One region of the Streptomyces sp. NPDC002092 genome, then DNA from elsewhere that is predicted to be linked to it. Evidence: predicted binding sites of a transcription regulator. Region 1 holds the regulator's gene; each other region holds the start of a gene.
The links. The regulator HspR, encoded in region 1, represses chaperone genes until heat shock. The targets are predictions, from matches to a motif close to TTGAGNNNNNNNNNCTCAA.
Positions count from the first base shown of each region.

Region 2: the regulator HspR is predicted to act here: its motif matches at 2,364-2,382, upstream of dnaK (molecular chaperone DnaK).
Region 3: the regulator HspR is predicted to act here: its motif matches at 2,905-2,923, upstream of lon (endopeptidase La).

Region 1 covers NZ_JBSFDG010000002.1:332,840-338,973, reverse strand. The annotation lists gene dnaK (molecular chaperone DnaK) at 1-1,753, shown strand, start outside; gene grpE (nucleotide exchange factor GrpE) at 1,750-2,403, shown strand; gene dnaJ (molecular chaperone DnaJ) at 2,461-3,636, shown strand; gene ACWCRD_RS05485 (heat shock protein transcriptional repressor HspR) at 3,641-4,087, shown strand; gene ACWCRD_RS05480 (hypothetical protein) at 4,284-4,517, shown strand; gene lxmK (class V lanthionine synthetase subunit LxmK) at 4,523-5,692, shown strand; gene ACWCRD_RS05470 (T3SS effector HopA1 family protein) at 5,689-6,134, shown strand, end outside.
Region 2 covers NZ_JBSFDG010000001.1:525,020-531,153, forward strand. The annotation lists partial or broken gene ACWCRD_RS02400 (ATP-binding protein) at 1-1,043, shown strand, start outside; partial or broken gene ACWCRD_RS02405 (DUF2201 family putative metallopeptidase) at 1,427-1,786, shown strand; gene ACWCRD_RS02410 (OsmC family protein) at 1,845-2,273, shown strand; gene dnaK (molecular chaperone DnaK) at 2,429-4,294, shown strand; gene narI (respiratory nitrate reductase subunit gamma) at 4,298-5,020, opposite strand; gene narJ (nitrate reductase molybdenum cofactor assembly chaperone) at 5,017-5,511, opposite strand; gene ACWCRD_RS02430 (SAM-dependent methyltransferase) at 5,721-6,134, opposite strand, start outside.
Region 3 covers NZ_JBSFDG010000015.1:134,892-141,025, reverse strand. The annotation lists gene ACWCRD_RS31635 (HAMP domain-containing sensor histidine kinase) at 1-81, opposite strand, end outside; gene ACWCRD_RS31630 (response regulator transcription factor) at 78-815, opposite strand; gene ACWCRD_RS31625 (spermidine synthase) at 948-1,634, opposite strand; gene ACWCRD_RS31620 (rhomboid-like protein) at 1,913-2,677, shown strand; gene lon (endopeptidase La) at 2,946-5,360, shown strand; gene ACWCRD_RS31610 (lysozyme) at 5,484-6,134, opposite strand, start outside.

The DNA of each region.
Region 1 (6,134 bases):
CGAGGGTGCCAGGACCACGCCGTCCGTCGTCGCCTTCGCGAAGAACGGTGAGGTGCTCGTCGGCGAGGTCGCCAAGCGCCAGGCGGTCACGAACGTGGACCGGACCATCCGTTCCGTGAAGCGCCACATGGGCACGGACTGGAAGATCGAGCTCGACGGGAAGCCCTTCAACCCGCAGCAGATCTCCGCGTTCATCCTGCAGAAGCTCAAGCGGGACGCCGAGGCCTACCTGGGCGAGAAGGTGACCGACGCGGTCATCACCGTCCCGGCCTACTTCAACGACTCCGAGCGCCAGGCGACGAAGGAGGCCGGCGAGATCGCCGGTCTGAACGTCCTGCGCATCGTGAACGAGCCGACCGCGGCCGCGCTCGCCTACGGCCTCGACAAGGACGACCAGACGATCCTCGTCTTCGACCTCGGCGGCGGCACCTTCGACGTGTCCCTCCTGGAGATCGGTGACGGCGTCGTCGAGGTGAAGGCCACCAACGGCGACAACCACCTCGGTGGTGACGACTGGGACCAGCGCATCGTCGACTACCTGGTCAAGCAGTTCGCCGGCGGCCACGGCGTGGACCTCGGCAAGGACAAGATGGCCCTGCAGCGTCTGCGTGAGGCTGCCGAGAAGGCCAAGATCGAGCTGTCCTCGTCCACCGAGACGTCGATCAACCTGCCCTACATCACCGCGTCCGCCGAGGGCCCGCTGCACCTGGACGAGAAGCTCACCCGGGCTCAGTTCCAGCAGCTGACGGCCGACCTGCTGGAGCGCTGCAAGACGCCGTTCCACAACGTCATCAAGGACGCCGGCATCTCCATCAACGAGATCGACCACGTCGTCCTCGTCGGCGGCTCGACCCGTATGCCCGCCGTCGCCGAGCTGGTGCGCGAGCTGACCGGCGGCAAGGACGCCAACAAGGGCGTCAACCCGGACGAGGTCGTCGCCATCGGCGCCGCCCTGCAGGCCGGTGTCCTCAAGGGTGAGGTCAAGGACGTCCTGCTCCTCGACGTGACCCCGCTGTCCCTCGGCATCGAGACCAAGGGCGGCATCATGACCAAGCTCATCGAGCGGAACACGACGATCCCGACCAAGCGGTCCGAGATCTTCACCACCGCCGAGGACAACCAGCCCTCCGTGCAGATCCAGGTCTACCAGGGCGAGCGCGAGATCGCGGCGTACAACAAGAAGCTCGGGATGTTCGAGCTGACCGGTCTGCCGCCGGCCCCGCGCGGTGTCCCGCAGATCGAGGTCGCCTTCGACATCGACGCCAACGGCATCATGCACGTGACCGCGAAGGACCTCGGCACGGGCAAGGAGCAGAAGATGACCGTCACCGGCGGCTCCTCGCTGCCGAAGGACGAGGTCGACCGGATGCGCCAGGAGGCCGAGAAGTACGCGGAGGAGGACCACGCCCGCCGCGAGGCCGCCGAGACCCGCAACCAGGGCGAGCAGCTCGTCTACCAGACGGAGAAGTTCCTCAAGGACAACGAGGACAAGGTCCCCGGCGAGATCAAGACCGAGGTCGAGGCCTCCGTCGAGGAGCTGAAGACCGCGCTCAAGGGCGAGGACACCGCCGAGATCCGCACCGCCACCGAGAAGGTCGCGGCCGTCTCGCAGAAGCTGGGCCAGGCCATGTACGCCGACGCCCAGGCCTCGCAGGCCGCCGGCGGCGCCGCGGGCGCCGAGGCCCCCAAGGCCGACGACGACGTGGTGGACGCCGAGATCGTGGACGACGAGCGCAAGGACGGTGCCGCGTGACGGAGGAGACCCCGGGCTTCGACGAGAAGCCCGACGTCCCCTCCGGCGCCACCCCCGAAGACGCCGAGCCGCAGGCCGCCTCCCCCTCCTCGGGGGAGGGGGCGGCCCCGGCCGGGGACGCAGCACAGATCGCAGGCCTGACGGCCCAGCTGGACCAGGTGCGCAAGGCGCTCGAGGAGCGCACCGCGGACCTCCAGCGGCTCCAGGCCGAGTTCCAGAACTACCGCCGCCGGGTCGAGCGGGACCGGATCACGGTCAAGGAGATCGCCATCGCGAACCTCCTCACCGAGCTCCTGCCCGTGCTCGACGACATCGGCCGCGCCCGGGACCACGGCGAACTCGTCGGCGGATTCAAGTCCGTCGCGGAGTCGCTGGAGACCGTCGCGGCGAAGATGGGACTGCAGCAGTTCGGCAAGGAGGGCGAGCCCTTCGACCCGACGATCCACGAGGCCCTGATGCACTCGTACGCGCCGGACGTCACCGAGACGACCTGCGTGGCGATTCTGCAGCCCGGGTATCGCTTCGGCGAGCGCACCATCCGTCCCGCGCGGGTGGCCGTCGCCGAGCCGCAGCCCGGCGCCCAGACCGTCAAGGCCGAAGAGGCCGAGGCGGGCGACGACAAGGAGAGCGGTGGCCCGGACGAGGGCTGAGCTCGAACCGGTCGCAGCACCGACCGCTGAATCGATGAGAGAGGAGGGGCGTCGGGGATGAGCACCAAGGACTTCATCGAGAAGGACTACTACAAGGTCCTCGGCGTCCCCAAGGACGCCACCGAGGCCGAGATCAAGAAGGCCTACCGGAAGCTCGCCCGCGAGAACCACCCGGACGCCAACAAGGGCAACGCCAAGGCCGAGGAGCGCTTCAAGGAGATCTCCGAGGCGAACGACATACTCGGCGACCCCAAGAAGCGCAAGGAGTACGACGAGGCCCGCGCCCTCTTCGGCAACGGCGGCTTCCGCCCCGGGCCGGGCGGCGCGGGCGGCTCCTTCAACTTCGACCTGGGCGACCTCTTCGGAGGCGGCGCCCAGGGCGGGGGTTCCGGAGGCTTCGGCGGCGGAATCGGTGACGTCTTCGGGGGCCTGTTCAACCGGGGCAGCTCCGGCACGACCCGGGTGCAGCCCAGGCGCGGCCAGGACATCGACACCGAGGTCAGCCTCAGCTTCACCGAGGCGATCGAGGGGGCGACGGTCCCGCTGCGCATGTCCTCGCAGGCGCCCTGCAAGGCCTGCTCGGGCACCGGCGACGCGAACGGCAACCCGCGGGTGTGCCCGACGTGCGTCGGCACCGGCCAGGTCGCGCGGGGTTCCGGCGGCGGCTTCTCACTCACCGACCCCTGCCCGGACTGCAAGGGCCGCGGTCTGATCGCGGAGAACCCCTGCGAGGTCTGCAAGGGCTCGGGCCGTGCCAAGTCCTCGCGCACCATGCAGGTCCGCATCCCGGCCGGGGTGTCGGACGGCCAGCGCATCCGGCTGCGCGGCAAGGGCGCACCGGGCGAGCGCGGCGGCCCGGCGGGCGACCTGTACGTCACGGTGCATGTCGACGCGCACCCCGTGTTCGGCCGCAAGGGCGACAACCTCACCGTCACCGTCCCGGTGACGTTCGCGGAGGCGGCGCTCGGCGGCGAGATCAGGGTCCCCACCCTGGGCGGCCCGCCCGTCACCCTGAAGCTGCCCCCGGGCACGCCCAACGGCCGCACCATGCGCGCCCGCGGCAAGGGCGCGGTCCGCAAGGACGGCACCCGCGGCGACCTCCTGGTCACCGTAGAGGTGAGTGTTCCGGCGGATCTGACGGGGAAGGCTCGTGACGCACTCGAGGCGTATCGCGAGGCGACCGCGGGCGAGGACCCGCGGGCGGAGCTGTTCAAGGCCGCGAAGGGAGCATGACCAGATGGACGGCCGTCGACGCAACCCGTACGAGCTGACCGAGGAAACCCCGGTCTACGTCATCTCGGTGGCGGCCCAGCTCTCCGGCCTGCACCCGCAGACCCTGCGCCAGTACGACCGCCTCGGCCTGGTCTCGCCCGACCGCACCCCCGGCCGCGGCCGCCGCTACTCGGCCCGCGACATCGAACTGCTGCGCACCGTCCAGCAGTTGTCGCAGGACGAGGGCATCAACCTGGCCGGCATCAAGCGGATCATCGAACTGGAGAACCAGGTCGCCGCGCTCCAGCAGCGCGTCGCCGAACTCCAGTCGGCGGTCGAGGGCGCGGCGGCGGCCATGCAGCAGCGCGAGGCGGCGGTGCATGCGTCGTACCGCCGCGATCTGGTCCCGTACCAGGAGGTGCAGCAGACCAGCGCGCTGGTGGTGTGGCGGCCGAAGAAGGCGAGGGACTAGCCGGACGGCCGCGGGTGTGAGAAGGGGATGTCGGAAAAGGCCCGGAGGTTCTCCCGAACCTCCGGGCCTTTTCTGTGTGTCGTCGGGGGGCGCGACATCAAGCTGACTGCTCTCTGCACGAAGCTGCCAACGATCCCTGTGGAACGCAGGTCCGCAGGCTGACAGAGTCATGGGCAGACGAATTGCAGGGGGAACCGTGAGCAGGAAATCGCATTCGATCGTTTCTTTGTCCATTGCCCGTATCGGCTTCACGGCGGGCGCGGCGCTCGTGCTTGCCGGAGTGCCGGTCCTGGCCCAGACAGCCGTCGCGGCGGAAGCCCACGGGACCGTGGCGCATCCCACCGCGACGGACGGCGAGCGCCTGCCACCGGCCGCCGACATCGTGGAGAGCATTCTTGGGCTCGCCAGCCGCGTCAACGGCTGGCAGTGAGGGCCATGGTGGAGAAGAACAGCGCGGCCACGTTCAAGCCGCGAGACCTTGACGAGGTTCCATCGGTGGACGCGCTCCTCGTCGGACTGGGACTGGGCCCGTTCGAGCGGGACTCGCTGACCGCCCCGGTCGGGCGCAACGACTCCTGGGTGGGTGCCACCACCAGTGGGCGGAAGGTCTTCGTCAAGCATCTGCTCGGGCCCGCCGAGGACGTTCGCTCCAGGATGGGCCGGCTGCTGTCCTTCGAGCGTTTCGCCGAGGGGCTGCCGACGGCGGCACTGCGCGGACCCGCGTTCCTCGGCGCGGACGAGGCCGGGGCACTGGTGGCGTACGACTGTGTCGAAGGGGCACGCAGTGGCGCCGAGTTGATGATCGACGAGACCTTCGGCTCCGGCCTCGCCGAGAACATCGGCCGGGCGATCGGGCTGCTGCACGAGGCGCCGACCGCCGACATCGAGGAGTTCGACCGATCCTGGCCGCCGCATCCGCCGCTGGGCTTCCTGCAGGGGCTGCCGCTACCGGTGTTCGAGTCGCTGAGCTTTGCGGAACTGCAGGGCTGGCGGCTGATGCAGACCGACGAGACGCTGGTCAGGGCCATCGGAGAGCTGCGGGAACGGGAGCGCCAGGCACCCCGGGTGCCGTCCCACTGCGATCTGCGTGTCGACCAGTTCCTGGTGACCGGGGACGACTTCCTGGTGACCGACTGGGAGGAGTTCCGGCTGGCGGACCCGGCCCGTGACGTCGGCGCGTTTGCCGGTGAGTGGCTGCACCGCTCGATCCTGGACATCGTCACCACCCGCGGTGACACGGTCTTCGCGGACATCGAGCTGACGCACGAGGCGGTGATCGGCCGCGGGGTGCAGAAGATGCAGCGGCTGCTGCCGCTGGTACGCGCCTTCTGGCACGGCTACCGGCAGGTGCGGCCCGGTCTGGACACCGGCCTCGCCACACGGGCCACGGCCTACGCCGGCTGGCATCTGCTGGACCGCCTGATGGCCGGCGCGTCCCGGACGTCGCGCCTCTCGGGCATCGAGCGGGCCGCGGCCGGCATCGGCCGGGCGGCACTGATCACACCGGAGAAGTTCGTGACCACGCTGGGATTCGAGGAACCCCATGCAGCGGCGGAACCCCACGAAGTGGCGGAACCCGTAGGAACACACGAGGAGGCCGCATGAGCGGGAACCCCGGGCACACCGTGCTCGCGCCACGCCTGCGGGACGCCCTCGGCCGGGTGACCGTCGCGGCCGGCGGCACCAGTGCCCGCGTGGACGACCGGGACGTAGAGGCGGACAGCCCGCGCGAGATGCGCCGACTGCTCGCCGAGGCCCTCTACGACATCCTGCACGCGGGGCAGTTCGTGGAGAAGGGTGCGTTGTCATTCCGGCTGCGTGACGAGCCCTTCGAACGCGTCCTCGGCGCGGCCGTACCGCACGAGCGGAGCACAGCCCGGGCCCGGGTGCACATTCCCGCGGCCGACGGTTCTCCCGAGCGGGCGCTGGTCGAGCGGGACGGGGTGCGGGTGTGGGCGCCGGCCTCCGCCGTACAGGAGGACGGGCCGCTCGCCGCGGGTCAGGTGGTGACGCTCGACGTGCCTGCACGCCGCCCCGCACTGTCACC
Region 2 (6,134 bases), on a different contig from region 1:
GGCCTCGCCACCGTTCGGCCGGTCTTCATCTGGGGCGCCCCCGGCATCGGAAAGTCCTCCCTGGTGCGGGACTTCGCCGAGTCGCTGGGCCTGGTGGGGGTCCCCCCACGCCTTTAAGGCAGTGGGGGAGCGTGAGCCTGCTCGGCACCCAGCTCGCCCCGGAGGACCTGATCGGCGTTCCGCAGATCCGCGACGGACGGTCGGTGTTCTGCCCGCCGGAGGCGATCGCCCGCGACGAGCCGTACTGCCTGTTCCTGGACGAGCTCAATGCGGCCACCCCGGACGTCCAGAAGGCCTTCTACTCCCTGATCCTCGACCGCCGTATCGGCAACTACGAGCTGCCGAAGGGATCGATCGTCATCGGCGCCGGCAACCGCGCCACCGACAACGCGCTCGCCCGGCCCGTCGCCTCCGCCCTCGTCAACCGTCTCACCCACGTCCACCTGGAGGCCTCCGCCAAGGACTGGCTGAGCTGGGCGGCGAACAACGACATCCACCCCTGGATCCTCGACCACCTCACCGACCGGCCCGACCACCTGTGGTCCAGGCCGCCGAAGACCGAGGAGCCCTTCTCCACGCCCCGCTCCTGGCACATGCTCTCCGACGCGCTGCACTCCTTCGGCCAGGGCCTCGACGAGGAGACGCTGAAGGTCCTCGCGCACGGCACGCTGACGCCCGCGCACGCCACGGCCTTCTGCGGCTACGTCAAGATCGTGCGCAGCCAGTTCGGCATCGAGGCGATCATCAAGGGCGACGCCCGCTGGCCGAACCGCATCGAGGACCGCGACCTGCTCCACTACCTCGCCGAGTCCTTCCGCGGCCGCCTGATCAAGGAACTCCCGGTCAGCAAGGAGCACATGTCGGCGAACGGCAGGCAGACCGCGTACCGCGCCAAGTCGCTGCTGGTGCAGCTCGCCGAGATCTCCGTCGAGGTCGCCCAGACCGTCATCGCCTCCGACACCGACGGCAACCCCGTCCTGCCCTCGTGGTTCCTCATCGAGGCCGCCCGGGACATGCCCCGGCTGGTGGAGGCGCGGCGGTGAGCCGTACCAAGGGCAAGGGGCAGAAGAAGCGGGATCTCGCGGCCGAGGCGTTCGCCGCGGGGATGGCGCTGGTGAAGGCGAACCCGGCCCTCGCGGCCGTGGAGTTCGACGTCTGCCGCGACGAGGAGTGCAAGATCGTGCCCCGCGACGGACTCGTGGTCGTCGACTCCGCCGCCGACCTGCACGTCCATCCGCACCGGCTGGCCGAACCCGCCGCCTGGGCCTGGGCCCTCGCGCACGCCGTCCTGCACCTCGGCTTCGGGCACGTCCCGGCGGCGAAGGGCGAGCGCACCCAGCCGGACCGCTATGACCTCGCCGCACGCTGCGTCGTCGTCAACCGTTTCCTGCTGAACTTCACCATCGGCGAGACCCCCGAGGCGCTGCGCTCCATGGACCGCACCCTGCTCGGCAAGGCCCTCGGCGCCATCGCCTCCTACGCCGAGGCCCGAGACGTCCCGGCCGCCCGCATGGTCTTCTGCGACACGGCCCCGCACGACGCGGGCTTCGTGCCGGTCACTGAGATCGCCGGCCGGGTACGCGTTCACGGCCGCGGCGGTACGGTCCTGCAGCCCGGGATCGACCTCCTGCACCGCGCGGACGACTTCCCGCCGGGCGCGCCCGTCCTCGTGATCACGGACGGCTGGTGCGACGTCCTGCGGGTGCGGCGCGAGCACGCGTATCTGATCCCGCAGGGGGCGCGGCTGCCGTTCACCGCGCGTGGGCCGGTGTTCCGGGTGCAGTGAGCCGGAATGTGATCGGATGGTGTCGTACAGGAACAGCCAGAATTCGAAGGGATTCATCGTGGCAACCACGCGCTCCGCACACACCGTCTGGGAAGGCAACCTGCTCGAGGGCAACGGTGTCGTCTCCTTCGACTCCTCCGGTGCCATCGCCGAGCAGCCGGTCACCTGGGCCTCGCGCTCCCAGGACGCTAACGGAAAGACCAGCCCCGAGGAGCTGATCGCCGCCGCCCACTCCAGCTGCTTCTCCATGGCGCTGTCGCACGCCCTGGCCGGCGCCGGCACCCCGCCCACCAAGCTGATCACCTCGGCCGACGTGAATTTCCAGCCGGGTGAGGGCATCACGGGCATCCACCTGACCGTCGAGGGCACGGTCCCCGGCATCGACAACGACGCCTTCGTCGCCGCCGCCGAGGACGCCAAGAAGAACTGCCCGGTCAGCCAGGCCCTCACCGGCACGACGATCACCCTGTCGGCCAAGCTCGCCTGACACCCACCTGCGTCCCTGACGTCGTTCGGTGCCGCGCCCCGGGACAGGGGGCGCGGCACCGTCGTTTGCGGGTACCCGAAGTACGCGGCATTGACAACAGCGCACTCAAGTTTTGTGCTGGTGTGTGAGAAGTGCCCTGGCGGAAGGGGACGGAGATGGCACGTGCGGTCGGGATCGATCTGGGGACCACGAACTCGGTGGTGGCCGTGCTGGAGGGCGGCGAACCCACCGTCGTCGCGAATGCGGAGGGGGCCAGGACCACACCGTCGGTCGTGGCCTTCGCCAAGAACGGCGAGGTGCTCGTCGGGGAGGTCGCGAAGAGGCAGGCCGTGACCAACGTGGAGCGGACCGCCCGCTCCGTGAAGCGGCACATGGGCGACGCGAGCTGGCGCTTCCCCGAGCAGGGCTCCGTGGACGGCACCCGCTACCGGGCGCAGGAGCTGTCCGCCCGGGTGCTGCAGAAGCTGAAGCGGGACGCCGAGTCCTATCTCGGCGAGGACGTCACGGACGCGGTGATCACCGTGCCCGCGTACTTCGACGACTCGCAGCGGCAGGCGACCAAGGAGGCCGGGGAGATCGCGGGCCTGAAGGTCCTGCGCATCATCAACGAGCCGACGGCCGCGGCCCTCGCCTACGGCCTCGACCGCGGCGAGGAGCAGACCGTGCTGGTCTTCGACCTCGGCGGCGGCACCTTCGACGTGTCGCTGCTGGAGATCGGCGACGGCGTCATCGAGGTCAAGGCGACCAACGGCGACACACACCTGGGCGGCGACGACTGGGACCAGCGGATCGTCGAGCACCTGGTCAAGAAGTTCAAGGGGCAGTACGGCATCGACCTCGCGGGCGACAAGATGGCCGTGCAGCGGCTGCGCGAGGGCGCCGAGAAGGCCAAGATCGAGCTGTCCAGCTCGTCCGAGACGACGATCAACCTGCCCTACATCACCGCCTCCGCCGAGGGGCCGCTGCACCTCGACGAGAAGCTGACCCGCGCCCAGTTCCAGGAGCTCACCGCCGATCTCCTCGACCGCTGCAAGACCCCCTTCCACCAGGCGGTCAAGGACGCCGGCATCAAGCTGTCCGCGGTCGACCACGTCATCCTCGTCGGCGGCTCCACCCGGATGCCCGCGGTCACCGACCTGGTCAAGGAACTCACCGGCAAGGACCCGCACAAGGGCGTCAACCCCGACGAGGTCGTGGCCGTCGGCGCGGCCCTCCAGGCGGGCGTCATCCGCGGCGACGTCAAGGACGTGCTGCTCCTCGACGTCACCCCGCTGTCCCTGGGTATCGAGACCAAGGGCGGCATCATGACGAAGCTGATCGAACGCAACACGACCATCCCGACCCGGCGTTCGGAGATCTTCACCACGGCCACCGACAACCAGCCCTCGGTGGGCATCCAGGTCTACCAGGGCGAGCGTGAGATCGCCGCGTACAACAAGAAGCTGGGCGTCTTCGACCTCACGGGTCTGCCCCCGGCCCCCCGCGGGGTCCCGCAGATCGAGGTCGCCTTCGACATCGACGCCAACGGCATCATGCACGTCTCGGCCAAGGACCTCGCCACCGGCCGCGAACAGAAGATGACGGTGACCGGCGGCTCGGCGCTCCCCAAGGACGACATCGACCGGATGATGCGGGAGGCCGAGCAGTACGCCGAGGAGGACCGGGCGCGCCGCGAGGCCGCCGAGACCCGCAACCAGGCCGAACAACTCGTCTACCAGACCGAGAAGTTCATCCGGGACAACGAGGACCGGATCCCCGCCGACACCAAGTCGGAGGTGGAGACGGCAACCACGGAGCTCAAGGGCCTGCTGGAGCGGAACGCCGACACCAACGAGCTGCGCACGGGCGTCGAGAAACTCGCCACCGTCAGCCAGAAGATGGGCCAGGCCATGTACGCCCAGGCCGACCAGGGCGCCTCCGGCAGCGGCACCGAACAGCACACCCCGCCGCAGGACGAGGAGGGCGTGGTCGACGCCGAGATCGTCGACGAGGACCGCGACACGAAGGGCGGCGCGGCATAGCCGTCACACGCCGGTCCGCTCCCAGCCCCGCCGCTCCGGCCGCGGCTCCGGTTGCCTGGGGTCGCGGCTGCGGTACACCACATACGGGCGGAGCAGGTACTGCACCGGTGCGCTGAACATGTGGACCAGGCGGGTGTACGGCAACAGGGCGATCAGTGCCATGCCGATCGTCGCATGGGCCCGGTACAGCACCGGCACGCCCTCCATCAGGTCGGTCCTCGGCTGGAGCGTGAACAGGCTGCGGGCCCAAGGGGCGATGGACGCACGGTAGTTGTAGCCGTCGCCGGACACATGGGTGAGCTTGGCGGCCATGCCCATCCAGATGGCGGCGATCAGGACGACGTACATGAGCTTGTCGTTGACGGTCGTCGCCCGGAACACCGGGGCGTGCGTGCGGCGCCGGTGGATGAGCAGCAGGATCCCGGCGACGGCCAGCGCGCCGGCCAGCGTGCCGCCGTACAGCGAGAACAGGTGGTACGTGTGCTCGCGGGCGCCGATCGAGTCGGTCCACGACCGTGGGACGAACAGCCCCACCAGGTGGCCCGCCAGTACGAAGAGGATGCCGTAGTGGAAGGCCGGGGAGGCGATGTTCAGCAGCTTCGACTCGTGCACCTGCGAGGAACGCGTGGTCCAGCCGTACTTGTCGTAGCGGTAGCGCCAGATCAGGCCGGCGACGAGCAGGGCGAAGGCGACATACGGCAGAACGCCCCACAGGAGCGTGGTCATGAGCGAACCTCCGTGTGGGGGATCGGCAGGGTGGCGCACACGGCATCCAGGACGGACGCGTACGGGGTACCGAGGTCGGTGAGCCGGGCCCGGAGCTGCCCGAGGCACTGGCGGTGTTCCGTGAGGAGGGCCGTGTCGCCGGTGCGGGCCGCGAACTCCAGTACCGCGGGCAGGAAGTCCGGCAGTTCCTCGCCGGTGAACTCCAGGCCGGCGGCGCGGTAGACGTCCTGGAAGCGGACCAGCGACAGGCCGCGCCGCCCGGTGTCCCCGTCCCGCCACCAGCTCAGATAGAGGCTGTGCCGGTTCTTGAAGTCGAAGACGTGGACGTAGTGAGCGGCCAGTTCCCCGGCCGGGGTGACGGCCGCGTGGTCGGTGAACTCCCGCAGCTGCGGGGCCGCCTCGCGCAGCAGGGGCAGCCGGGCACGGAAGTCGGCGTCGGGATAGGTCAGGCAGAGCGCTGCCGCCTGGTACAGCACGGCGTCCGAGGGCATCAGGCCTCCTTCGGTGTGCAGGAGCCCGTGGCGGTGGCGCCGGGCCGGAAGGAGCGTCCTGCGCGAGGCAGCGCCGTTCCCGGCCCGGCGGGCGGTATTCGCGTGTCGTCCACCTGCGTCGCTCCCTTGCTCACCCTGTGCTTCGACGCTAGGGCCGGGCCGGGGAACGCACCTGTTCATGGCGCCCGTACGGGTGCTCGGGCAGGAGGTCAGGGCTTGCGGGCGACCCCCGCGTACACCGGAACGACGCCCTCCGTCTGCGCCGCCACGTCCTCGGCCTCCGGCCGCCACCCGGTCACCGGGATCACGCCCGGGCCGAGCAGCTCCAGGCCCCCGAAGAAGCGCTGGAAGTCCGTGATCGAGCGGGGGAAGAACGGGGTGCCGCTCGCGCGGAAGGCCCCCGCCGCCTTCGCGATGGCCTCCGGATTGAGGTCGGGGGTGACCTGCGAAAGGATCAGATGGCTGCCCGGGGCGAGCGCCGCGACGTACTTCGCCAGGAGGTCGTGGACGTCGTCGTCCAGGTAGTGGGTCAGCGCCACCAGCGACAGCGCGACCGGCCGTGCGAAGTCCAGGGTCTCGGCGGCCTGCTGCAGCAAGGCGTCGATGTCCCGCACGTCCGCGTG
Region 3 (6,134 bases), on a different contig from region 1:
CAGCTTGGTCTTGATCGAGAACGGGCTCACACCGCCCCAGGGCTCCCCGGGGCTTCTCCGGCCGACCGGATCGCCGCTCATGGCGTCGGGGTCTCCAGCGCGTAGCCCACGCCGTGCACCGTGCGGATCCGCTCGGCGCCGATCTTCCGGCGCAGCGCCTTGATGTGGCTGTCGACCGTACGGGTGCCGGAGGCGTCCGCCCAGTCCCACACCTCGGCCAGGAGCTGCTCACGGGAGAGCACCGCGCGCGGGGTGTTCGCGAGGCACACCAGCAGGTCGAACTCGGTGGGCGTCAGATGCACGTCCTCGGAGTGCACGCGCACCCGCCGCTGGGCGTGGTCGATCTCCAGCTCGCCGAGGCGCAGGATGCCGCTTCTGGGCGTCGCGGCGGCCAGTGCGGCCCGCTCCACCCGGCGCAGCAGCACATGCACGCGGGCGGCCAGCTCCCGCATGGAGAACGGCTTGGTCATGTAGTCGTCGGCGCCGACGCCGAGCCCGACCAGCATGTCGGTCTCGTCGTCACGCGCGGTCAGCATCAGCACCGGCACCGGGCGCTGGGCCTGCACACGGCGGCAGACCTCCAGGCCGTCGAAGCCCGGCAGCATGATGTCGAGGATCAGCAGGTCGGGCTGCCAGGCCTCGGCGGTGTCGACGGCGGCCGGGCCGTCACCCGCGGTCTGCACGAGGAAACCCTCTGCGCGCAGGCGGGCCGCGATGGCGTCGACGATGGTCGCGTCGTCCTCGACCACCAGGACCCTGCGCTGTGCGCCCGGGGTCGCCGTCGTGCCGTTGTGGGATGTGTGGGTCTGCTCCATCGCCCGCCCCTGAGTTGCTTTCCGGAATCCGTGGGGTGATCCGTTACCTGGCTCATGCCTGCGCATGCTTGCGATTGACGCTTGAATGATCTGCGCCAGAGAAGCAGAGTACGGGGAGTCACCGTCCCAGGGCTATCCAGGTCGGACGGCGATGTGCACCACGTCGGGAACGCCACGGGCAACCGGGATCTCTTCGGTACGCACCTGTTGGAACCCGGCATTCCGCAAGGTTTCTTCGAAATCCGGAGACGGCTGAGCGGACCACACCACCAGCACCCCGCCCGGCTTCAACACCCTTGCGCAGATTGTCAGTCCGGCCGGTGAGTAGAGATCGTCGTTGCCCTCGGTGACGGTCCAGTCGGGACCGTTGTCGATGTCCAGGCAGAGCGCGTCATAAGTGGCGGATGTCTCACGGACGTACTCGATCAGATCGGCTTCCACGATCTGGGTGCGCGGATCGGCGACTGCCCGGGCCGACAGGGCGGCGAGGGGGCCGTCCAGGTGCCAGTCGATGATCGCGCGCTCGCGCTCCACGACCGTGATCGCGCCCCAGCGCGGGTCGGCCGCCGCGTGTGCGAGCGAGAAGCCCACTCCGAGGCCTCCGATCAGCACGTTCGGCGCCTCGCGGGGGCCCAGGGCGTCGAGCGCGGCGTCCACGAGGAGCCGCTCCGAGCGGCCGTCCGAGGTGTCCATCAGAAAGCAGCCGTTGGCGATGATCTGCAGTAACTCGCCGTGCCGGCGCAGCACGACCTCGCCGTACGGGCCCTCGCGACGGTCCAGGACCACGGGGGTGGCGTGGGTGTCGAAGGAGGCGGTCATGGCTTCATCCTGCACGAACTCGGGTTCGCGGTCAGGGGAATTACCGGGGGACGGGGGTTTGCCGGGGGCGCGATACAGCCCCGCGCCCCCCTGGGGCGCCCTCCCTGACGGTCTGTCACCGGATGACGCCTTTCGGGTGTCGATCGGTAAGTGGAGTTGCCCTCCGACGCAGGAAAAGCATGAGAGGTTGCTGTGAATCGCCTCTCGCGTGGCGTCGGTCACAGACAGGGACCCCTGTGGTTGCGAAGGCTGGGGCGCAACGGAAGGAGCGCCGCAACGTGGAACCCATCGCGACGGCCGACAATGAACCATCGGTCGCGCCCCTTCCCGACGTGTCCGGACTTCTCGACGGTATGCCGCGTCAGCGCGGCGCGGTCACCGTCGCCGTACCGACCGTTCAGGTGCCGCTCCCCGCGGCCCGCACCCTGCGCCCCTGGCGCCTCCTGCCGACCCCCACCGGTACGCCGTTCACCTTCGCCTACGCGATGGTCCTGGCGTTCACCACGCTGATCGCCACCTACGCCGCCCCGTCGGTGGTCGACGCCCTGCTCCAGGCCTCCAGCACGGACGACGCGCACCTCGTGCAGACGCCCGTGCTGGTGCTGCTCGCCAGCGGGCTGTGGATCGCGGGCGGGGTCGCGTCGCCGTACGTGCTCTGCTTTCTGCTCGTCCTGACGGCGCTGGAGCGGCGTCTGGGCGGGGCGCGCACGGCCGTCGTCTTCCTGCTGGGCCATGTCCTGGCCACCCTCGCGACCGAGGTCCCCGTGGGCCTGGCCGTGCTCGTGGGCCACCTCCCCGACAGCTCACTGCACCGCTTCGACTACGGCATCAGCTTCGGCGTCGCCGCCAGCGTCGGCGCCCTGGCCGGGCTGCTCACACCCTGGCTGCGCTGGCCGATGCTGGTCCTGTTCGGCGGCATGCTGGTCGAAGACCTGATCGAGTTCACGGACCCGCTGAGCAACTGGGGCCACCTGATCTCCCTGGCCATAGGCATCGCGACCTGGCCGATGATCCGCCGCTGGTACCGCACGACCACGGCCTGACGGCCGCTCGATCGCGGATTCTTTTCACCTCGCCCGGCGTTGTTGCTTTCAGCCTGCCCGGCGTTCTGTCTTTTCTGCCTTTTCAGCCCGTCCGGCTTTTGGGGACAAGGCCCCTTCAGGGCCGAAAGGCGGGGTCTGGGGGCTGTAAGCCCCCAGCAGCGCCCACCGCACCGCCGTGATCGCTGACAGCGAACGGGGCCCCGGGAACATTAGCGGAGCGCCATGCATTGAGTCGGCATAACTCAACTTGACTGCCGGAGGGTAGATCATGGCATCGACGTCCACACCGCTCACCCTGCCCGTGCTGCCGCTCGACGACGAGGTCGTGCTGCCCGGCATGGTGGTGCCGCTGGACCTGAACGACACCGACGTCCGCGCCGCGGTGGAGGCAGCCCAGGCCGCCGCCCGCTCCGAGCCGGGAAAGCCCAAGGTCCTGCTGGTGCCACGCATCGACGGCACATACCCGGGCACCGGAGTGCTCGGCACTGTCGAGCAGGTCGGCCGGCTCGCCGACGGTGACCCGGGCGCCCTGATCCGCGGCCGCGGCCGCGTGAAGATCGGCGCCGGCACCACCGGCCCGGGTGCGGCGCTGTGGGTCGAGGGGACCAGGATCGACGAGAGCGTGCCCGAGCCGCTGCCCGGTCACGTCACCGAGCTGGTCAAGGAGTACAAGGCCCTTGCCACCGCCTGGCTGCGCAAGCGCGGCGCCTGGCAGGTGGTCGACCGGGTACAGGCCATCGACGACGTCTCCGCCCTGGCCGACAACTCCGGATACTCGCCCTTCCTGACGACCGATCAGAAGATCGAGCTGCTGGAGACCTCCGACCCCGTCGCCCGCCTCAAGCTCGCCACCCAGCACCTGCGCGACCACCTCGCCGAGCAGGACGTCGCCGAGACCATCGCCAAGGACGTCCAGGAGGGCGTCGACAAGCAGCAGCGCGAGTTCCTGCTCCGCCGTCAGCTGGAAGCAGTGCGCAAGGAACTGCGCGAGCTCAACGGCGAGCAGGAGGGCGAGGAGTCCGACGACTACCGCGCCCGTGTGGAGGCCGCCGACCTGCCGGAGAAGGTCCGCGAGGCGGCGCTCAAGGAAGTCGACAAGCTGGAGCGGTCCAGCGACCAGTCCCCGGAGGGCTCCTGGATCCGCACCTGGCTGGACACCGTCCTCGAACTCCCCTGGAACGAGCGCACCGAGGACGCGTACGACATCCAGGGCGCCAAGGCGATCCTAGACGCCGAGCACGCCGGCCTGGAGGACGTGAAGGAGCGCATCACCGAGTACCTGGCGGTGCGCAAGCGCCGCAGCGAGCGGGGTCTCGGCGTCGTGGGCGGCCGGCGCGGCGGTGCCGTACTGGCCCTCGTCGGCCCGCCCGGCGTCGGCAAGACCTCGCTCGGCGAGTCCGTCGCACACGCCATGGGCCGCAAGTTCGTCCGGGTCGCCCTCGGCGGTGTGCGGGACGAGGCGGAGATCCGCGGCCACCGCCGTACGTACGTCGGTGCGCTGCCCGGCCGTGTCGTCCGCGCCATCAAGGAAGCCGGTTCGATGAACCCGGTCGTCCTGCTCGACGAGATCGACAAGGTGGGCTCGGACTTCCGCGGCGACCCCGCGGCCGCGCTCCTCGAGGTCTTGGACCCGGCGCAGAACCACACCTTCCGCGACCACTACCTGGAGGTCGAACTCGACCTGAGCGACGTCGTCTTCCTCGCCACGGCGAACGTCCTGGAGGCCATTCCGGAGGCACTGCTCGACCGTATGGAGCTGGTCCGCCTGGACGGCTACACCGAGGACGAGAAGGTCGTCATCGCCCGCGACCACCTGCTGCCGCGTCAGCTGGAGCGCGCGGGGCTGCAGTCGGACGAGGTCACCATCGACGAGAGCGCGCTGCGCAAGCTCGCCGGCGAGTACACCCGCGAGGCGGGCGTCCGCACCCTTGAGCGCTCGATCGCCCGGCTGCTCCGCAAGGTCGCGGCACAGCACGAACTGGGCGACCGGGAGCTGCCGTTCACCATCACGGACGGCGAGCTGCGCGACCTGATCGGGCGGCCGCACCACGTGCCCGAGTCCGCCCAGGACCCGGCGGAGCGCCGCACGGCGGTTCCGGGTGTGGCGACGGGTCTCGCGGTCACCGGGGCGGGCGGCGACGTCCTGTTCGTGGAGGCGTCCCTGGCCGACCCGGAGACTGGTGCGGCGGGCCTGACCCTCACCGGTCAGCTGGGTGACGTGATGAAGGAGTCGGCGCAGATCGCGCTGAGCTTCCTGCGCAGCCACGGCGCCGAACTGGAGCTGCCGGTCGCGGACCTGAAGGACCGTGGGGTGCACATCCACTTCCCGGCGGGCGCGGTCCCGAAGGACGGCCCCAGCGCGGGCGTCACGATGACGACGGCCCTGGCGTCCCTCCTGTCCGGGCGCCTCGTCCGCACGGACGTGGCGATGACCGGTGAGGTCTCGCTGACCGGCCGCGTCCTGCCCATCGGTGGCGTGAAGCAGAAGCTGCTCGCCGCGCACCGGGCAGGTGTCACCACGGTGATCATCCCCAAGCGCAACGAAGCCGACCTGGACGACGTCCCCGCGGAGGTGCTGGACAAGCTCGACGTCCACGCCGTGACCGACGTCCGCCAGGTCCTGGAGCTGGCCCTCGCGCCTGCCACGAGCGACGCGAAGCCGGAGGTTCCGGTCGCGGCGTGACGACGTAGTCCGATAGCGGGCTCCGCCCGCGGGGATCGGACAAGGGAAGGCCCGGGTCCCGTGAGGGAGGCCCGGGCCTTCGCTCTGCGCATCGACGGCTCAGCCGGCCCCCAGCCGGGGGCCTCAACCGTTCGCCAGTGCCTGCACCCGGTCCAGCGCCCCGTTGAACCTGTCGTGGTCGCCGACGGTCGGGCCGGACGAGGTGTACTGCCACATCGTGTAATAGGTCCAGCCCGCCGGCAGTGTCCCCGCGTCCGAGGCGTACCGTGCGATCCACAGCGGGCTGGCCGAGGCGAAGCCCGCGTAGTTCCCCGTGCAGTCGCTCCACCAGCTCGTCGCCGTGTAGATCACGGCATCCCGGCCCGTGCGCGCCTTGTACGTGTTCAGGAAGTCGGCGATCCAGCCGACCATCGCGCTCGCCGACTTGCCGTAGCACTCGGCGCCGTACGGGTTCCACTCGATGTCGAGGGTGCCGGGGAGGGTCCTGCCGTCCTTGGACCAGCCGCCGCCGTGGTCGACGAAGTAGTTCGCCTGGGTGGCGCCGCTGGTGGTGTCGGGGGTGGCGAAGTGGTACGCGCCGCGGATCATGCCGACGTTGTATGAGCCGTTGTACTGCTGGGCGAAGTACGGGTTCGTGTAGTACGTCCCTTCGGTCGCCTTCGTATAGGCCCACTTGACCCCGCTGCTCCACAGCGTCGACCAGGCGACGTTGCCCTGGTAGCCGGCGACGTCGACGCCCTCCGTCTGGGTGGCTGCGGTGGGGGCGGGGGCGCC